DNA from 2 places in the Streptomyces sp. NPDC102490 genome. Region 2 is predicted to be linked to the other one. Evidence: riboswitches for the same ligand, from Rfam matches in the RefSeq annotation. Region 2 holds a riboswitch; the other holds the start of a gene.
What was found. Region 2 has a riboswitch for cyclic di-AMP ahead of ACIRGB_RS03495 (M23 family metallopeptidase). Riboswitches for the same ligand answer to the same signal wherever they lie in the genome.
Positions count from the first base shown of each region.

Region 1: linked by a shared signal. The riboswitch ahead of ACIRGB_RS28830 (M23 family metallopeptidase) and the one ahead of ACIRGB_RS03495 (M23 family metallopeptidase) in region 2 are both predicted to bind cyclic di-AMP.

Region 1 is NZ_JBIWJU010000013.1:195,858-199,151, forward strand. Features, by position in the region: gene ACIRGB_RS28825 (GntR family transcriptional regulator) at 1-553, opposite strand, end outside; gene ACIRGB_RS28830 (M23 family metallopeptidase) at 683-1,447, opposite strand; cyclic di-AMP (ydaO/yuaA leader) riboswitch at 1,460-1,624, opposite strand; gene ACIRGB_RS28835 (M16 family metallopeptidase) at 1,816-3,204, opposite strand; gene ACIRGB_RS28840 (M16 family metallopeptidase) at 3,201-3,294, opposite strand, start outside.
Region 2 is NZ_JBIWJU010000002.1:21,404-24,697, forward strand. Features, by position in the region: gene ACIRGB_RS03490 (aldo/keto reductase) at 1-826, opposite strand, end outside; gene ACIRGB_RS03495 (M23 family metallopeptidase) at 962-2,005, opposite strand; cyclic di-AMP (ydaO/yuaA leader) riboswitch at 2,017-2,173, opposite strand; gene ACIRGB_RS03500 (PP2C family protein-serine/threonine phosphatase) at 2,398-3,294, opposite strand, start outside.

The DNA.
Region 1 (3,294 bases), on a different contig from region 2:
CGTCGCCCCGGGCCACGGCGTCGGTGATCGCGCCGTGCTCCGCCCAGTACTCCACCGGGCCGACCGGCGCCTCCACCACGTACATCCAGGCGATCTTGTGGCGGAGCTGGGTCAGCAGCGCCGTCAGGGAGGGGCTGTCCGCCGCCCGGGCGAGGGTCTCGTGGAACCAGCCGCCCAGTGAGCGCAGTTCCTCGCCGGTGCCCTGCCTGGCCCGTTCCTGCCCCAGTCTGACCAGGCCGCGCAACACCTTGAGGTGGGCCTCGGTGCGCCGCCGGGCGGCCCGGGAGGCCCCGAGCGGCTCCAGGAGCGTGCGCGTCTCCAGGAGGTCGGCGGCCTCCCGCTCGGTCGGCTCCGCCACGCACGCGCCCGCGTGCCGCCGGGTCACCACGAAACCCTCGGCCTCCAGCGTGCGCAGGGCCTCGCGGACGGGGACGCGGGAGACGCCGTAGCGGCGGGCGAGGAGTTCCTCGGTGAGCCGGCTCCCGCGGCCGTGTACACCGGAGACGATGTCGTCCCGGATCGCCGTGCACACCGAATGCGCCGGAATACGCATGAGCGACCTCCCCTTGACCCCCGTGAAACCCGGTGATTGACGTGTGCCGCACGAACCCAGGCCAATCAAGCGATATTAAATGCGAAAAGCCCCGGCTCGGGAAGCCGGGGCTTTCGGACGTCGTCTCTGTCAGACGTTCACGCCGTGGGAGCGGAGGTAGGCGACGGGGTCCATGTCCGAGCCGTACTCGGGGCTCGTACGGGCCTCGAAGTGCAGGTGCGGTCCGGTGACGTTGCCGGTGGCGCCGGAGAGGCCGATCTGCTGGCCCGGCTCGACCGACTGGCCGACCGAGACGCCGATGGACGACAGGTGCCCGTACTGCGTGTACGTGCCGTCGTGCATCTTGATCACGACCTGGTTGCCGTACGCCCCGCCCCAGCCGGCCTCGACGACGGTGCCGACGCCCACGGCGTGCACGGTCGTGCCGCTGGAGGCGTGGAAGTCGATGCCGGTGTGGCTGCCGGAGGACCACAGGGAACTGCCGGCCTGGTAGGCGGTGGAGACGTAGGAGGCGGTGATCGGCGCGACGAAGGTGTTGAGGCGCTTGCGCTCCGCCTCCCGCGCGGCGCGCTCCTTGGCCTCGCGCGCCTGCTTGGCCGCCTCGGCCGCCCGCTCGCGGGCCGCTTCCCGGGCCGCCTCGCGGGCGGCGGCGTCCGCGGCCGCCTGCTGCTGGGCGAGGGCCTGGGCGTCTATCTCGTCGGCGACGGAGTCGCCGATGGTGACGACCGGGGTGAGTCCGCTCTGCTCCACCGCGGGCTCGGCGGCGAGCGCGGGAGCCGCGAGGGTGCCGACGACGCCGGTGGTGGCGAGGGCCGCGACTCCCGCCGCGCGGGCGGTGGTGCGGTGCACCCGGCCGGTGCGCCGGTGCTTCCCGGTGGCGCGCGTGAACGCCATGTAGAGGCTTGTCCTTTCCTTCCCTCTCGCCTACCGGGTTAGCTGACGGGTTCGGAGGTGGAAGGTCTCCTACGGACCCCCTCGCGCTGCGCGCGGGCGTCCGATTCACCCCAGGGACTGCGTTGGGTCCCCGGCTCCCCTGGCTCGCGCCGTACGGGGACTCGGCGATGACTGTCCGGTGCCGCGGGTGCGGCGCACTGCCTGACGAACAGCCCGGAAGACGCTAAACGCGGCTGCGTTCAATTCTCAAACGCAACAGGCTTTTTGTAGCGCACGCCACAGGGCAGACGGGCAGCCATTCCCCCAATCCGGACAAACGGCGGCCCTGGTGACACTCCGGTCACCAGGGCCACTCCGCGCGCGGGTCGCTACTCGGCGGCCACCACGGTGACTTCGCCGATACCGAGGGCCTCGACGGGCTCCTTGATCTGCGCCGCGTCGCCGACGAGGACCGTCACGAGGCGGTCCACCGGGAAGGCGTTCACGACCGCCGCGGTGGCCTCCACGGTGCCCGTGGCGGCCAGTTGACGGTAGAGCGTGGCCTGGAAGTCGTCGGACAGGTGCTGCTCGACCTGGTCGGCCAGCGTGCTCGCCACGGCCGCCGCCGTCTCGTACTTCAGCGGCGCCACGCCCACCAGGTTCTGCACGGCCACGTCGCGCTCGGCGTCGGTGAGCCCCTCCGCGGCGAGCTTGCGCAGCACCGTCCACAGGTCCTCCAGGGCGGGACCGGTGTTGGGGGTGTCGACGGACCCGCTGATGGCGAGCATCGCGGCGCCCGTACCGTCCGGCGCGGAGCGCAGGACCTGGCCGAACGCCCGTACGCCGTAGGTGTAGCCCTTCTCCTCGCGCAGGACGCGGTCCAGGCGCGAGGTGAGGGTGCCGCCGAGGCAGTAGGTGCCGAGCACCTGCGCGGGCCACACGCGGTCGTGCCGGTCGGCGCCGGTGCGGCCGATCAGCAGCTGCGTCTGGACGGCGCCGGGACGGTCCACGATGACGACCCGGCCCCGGTCGTCGGCGGTCACCGGGGGGACGGGGCGCGGCTCGGCGGCCGAGCCGGTCCACGCGCCCAGGGTGTCGCCGAGCAGCGCGTCCAGGTCGACACCGGTGAGGTCGCCGACGACCACCGCGGTGGCCGTGGCGGGGCGGACGTGCCGCTCGTAGAAGGCGCGTACGGCGGCCGAGTCGATGGCCGCGACCGTCTCCTCGGTGCCCTGGCGCGGGCGCGACATGCGCGAGTCGGCCGGGAACAGCTCCTTGGAGAGTTCCTTCGCGGCGCGCCGGGAGGGGTTGGCCAGCTCGTGCGGGATCTCGTCGAGCCGGTTGCGCACCAGCCGTTCGACCTCGCCGTCCGCGAAGGCGGGCGCCCTGAGGGCGTCGGCGACCAGGCCGAGGGCCTTGGCCAGGCGCGAGGCGGGCACCTCCAGGCTCAGCCGGACGCCGGGGTGGTCGGCATGCGCGTCGAGGGTGGCGCCGCAGCGCTCCAGCTCGGCGGCGAACTCCTCCGCCGAGTGCTTGTCGGTGCCCTCCGAGAAGGCGCGCGCCATGATCGTGGCGACACCGTCGAGACCGGCGGGCTCGGCCTCCAGGGGGGCGTCGAGGAGCACCTCGACTGCGACGACCTGCTGGCCGGGGCGGTGGCAGCGCAGCACGGTGAGGCCGTTGTCGAGGCGGCCGCGCTCGGGGGCGGGGAACGCCCACGGCTTGGGCTCGCCGGCCTGCGGCTGGGCGTGGAATTCCATGGTGGCGAGCTCGGTCACTTGGCCGCCTCCTCGTTCTCGTCGGTGGCGTCGGTCGGGTCGGCGCCGGTCTCGTCGGCGGGGGCGGTGGGCTCGTAGACGAGCACCGCG
Region 2 (3,294 bases):
TCGGCTGGGCGGCCAGCCAGGCGAGGGCGACGGTGGCGACCGGAGCGTCGTGGGCCTCGGCGATCTCGTCCAGGGCGGCCAGCACCCGGCGGCCGCGCTCGCTCTCCAGGTGCTTGGCCGCACCGCCCGCCCGCGGGCTGTCCACCGCGGTCCCCGGCCGGTACTTGCCGGTGAGGAAGCCGGCCGCGAGGGCGTAGTACGGCACGGCGGCGAGACCGGCCTGCTCGGCGAGGTCGCGCAGCTCGCCCTCGTAGGTGTCGCGGGAGACCAGGTTGTAGTGCGGCTGGAGGGCGACGTACCGGGCGAGGCCCTCGCGGTCGGAGAACTCCAGGGACGCGGCGAGCCGCTCGGCGGAGATGTTGGAGGCGGCGATGTGCCGCACCTTGCCGGCCTTCACCAGCTCGTCGAGGGCGCCGATGATCTCCTCGACCGGCACCTCGGGCTTGTCGTAGTGGGTGTAGTAGAGGTCGATGTGGTCGGTGCCCAGGCGGCGCAGCGAGGCGTCGGCCGCGGCCTTGATGTTCGCGGCGGACAGTCCCGGGTACTCGGGGTGCTGGCTGACCTTGGTGGCGAGGACGACGTCGTCACGATTGCCGCGGGCCGCGAACCACCGGCCCAGGACGGTCTCGGACTCGCCGCCGCTGTTGCCGTCGGCCCAGGCGGAGTAGGCGTCGGCGGTGTCGATGAAGTTGCCGCCCGCCGCCGTGTAGGCGTCGAGGACGGCGAAGGAGGCGTCCTGGTCGGCGGTCCAGCCGAAGACGTTGCCGCCGAGGGCGAGCGGGAAGACCTCGAGGCCGGAGGAGCCGAGTGTGCGCAGAGAAGTCATGTAGGGCGTCAACGACCGCACCGGAGCAGGTCATTCCGGCCAAGGCGCAAAAATCCGGCAAACCGGCGGCCCTGACGCCGGGGGGTTGCCGTCAGGACCGCCGGGTTCAGCGGGGTGGTCGGGGAGCGGGGTGGATCAGGGCGTGAGGCCCTTGCTCTGCAGCCAGGCCATCGGGTCGATGCCCGAGCCGCCTGCGGTGTGGACCTCCAGGTGGAGGTGGGCGCCGGTGACGTTGCCGGTGGCGCCGACGCGGCCGATGACGTCACCGGTGGTGACCTTCTGGCCGACGCTGACGCTGATGGACGACTGGTGCGCGTACCAGAGTTCGGTGCCGTCGTCGAGGGTGAGCACGGTCTTGTAGCCGTACGAGCCGTCCCAGCCGGCCGACGTGATCGTGCCGCTGTGCACCGCCTTGAGCAGGGTGCCCGTGGGGGCGGCGAAGTCGAGGCCGGTGTGGTGGCCGGAGGACCACAGGGAACCGGCCTGGTTGAACGTGGAGGAGATGGTGTACGAGGAGGTCGGCAGCGTGTACTGCTTGGCCAGCTTCGCGAGCCGCTCGGCCTCGGCCTTCTTCGCGGCCTCCTCCTCCGCCTTCTTCTTGGCGGCGGCGGCCTTCTCCCGGGCTTCCTTCTCCGCCTTGGCGGCGGCTTCCGCGGCCTTCTTCTCGGCGGCGGCCCGGGCCTCGGCGGCGGCCTTGGTCTCGACCTGCGCCTGCTGCTGCTCGGCCTGCGCCATGATCCGGGCCCGCAGCGACTCACCGGCGTCGGTGGTGCCGGTGCCCTCCGCGGTGTCGGCGGCGACGGCCTGGGTGATGCCGCTGAGCGGGGTGGCGGAACCCTCGGGCTCCGGCGTCCCGTCGTCGCCGGGCAGGAGTGAGCCGACGTTCGGCAGGTCCGGCATGGAGATGGACACCGGCGGCTTGCCGGTCTGCGCGCTGGCCATGCCGCCCGCGCCGACGGCGGCTATGACCCCGACGCCGAGGACGGTGGAGCTGCGGGCGAGCCCGCCGCGCTGCTTGGCGACGCGGTGCCGGCCGCGTACGGGGCGGATGGATTCCGCGGTGGGATTCCACTCCTCCCAGGGACCCTCTTCGGCACGGGGGGCGTCGTAGCCGAAGGTGTCGGTGCCGTGCCCGGCGGGCACGAACGGGGCCTCGGGGGCAGGCCGGTTGGACGCCACGTGGGCGTACTCCTTTCCTTCCTTTCGCCTACCGGGTTAGCTGACGGGTTCGGAGCAGGAAGGTCTCCTACGGGTGTGCGCCGACCGTGCGGACACGGCGGCAGACGCCCGATTCACCCCAATGTGGTGGTTCCCCGGTTCCCTTGCGGGATTCGGCGCGTGCGCACGGAGCCGCCTTCTGTGACGGCTGGGACGACCGCGCTGCGTTATCGAACGTTAATAGACGCGGGGCTCTGATTCCAAGCCGTTCCTCTTGATCGTTAACGGAAACGACTGGGACGTACGCCTCACGATCGGTGAAAACCGGGCGAGTTGACCCCGTCTCAGTATTCCCCTTCACGCCAGGTTTTTCTGACGGTATGTCAGTCGTTATGCGGAGGGGTGTCGGGCCGTCACGGCTCGTGACAACGATCATGTTCGCCGCGCCGGGGCCGCCGTACGGCGAGCAGCGCCATGTCGTCCGCCATGCCGCCCCCGGAGTGCCGGCGCACGTCCTCGGCGAGGGTGTCGAGCAGGGTCGCCGGATGCCGGAAGACCCGGCCGGTCAGCCGCACCTGCGGATCGTAGAACTCGCCCTTCGCGTCCCGGGCTTCGGTCAGTCCGTCGGTGTAGAGCAGCAGCGTGGCCCCGCCGGGGAAGGGGATCTCCTCCGCCCGGTCGGGCCACACGCCCAGCTCGCCCATGCCGAGCGGCAGCGCCGACTCGCGGGCGGGCAGCGGGCCGAGGGTGCCGTCGGCGTAGAGCAGCAGGGGCGGCGGATGGCCGCGGTTGACGATGCGGACCGTCCCGTCGCCGTGCGGGAGTTCGGCCAGTACGGCGGTGGTGAAGCCCTCGAAGGCGTCCAGTCCGTCGCGCCGGGTGCCCTCGCGCGCCAGCGCCCGCTCCAGCCGCTGCGCCACCGCCTCCAGCGTCGCCTCCTGCTCGGCGGCCTCCCGGAAGGCACCGATCACGACGGCGACGGCGGCCACCGCGCCCATGCCCTTGCCGCGCACGTCCCCGACGATGAGCCGGACGCCGCGGGCGCTGTCCTGCACCGCGTACAGGTCGCCGCCGATGAAGGCGTCCGCCTGCGCGGCCTCGTAGCAGACGGCGATCTCGAAGCCCGCGATCCGCTCGGCGGGCTGGGGCAGTACGGCGCGCTGGGCGGCCTCGGCGATCTCGCGGACGGAGACGAGGCGCTCGCTGCTGCGCCGGACCATGCCGTTCACGAGGACGGCGAGCACGGCGACGGTCGCGATGGTGATCAGCTCGGTGAGGGAGTCGACGTAGTGGATGACGCCCTTGCCGAG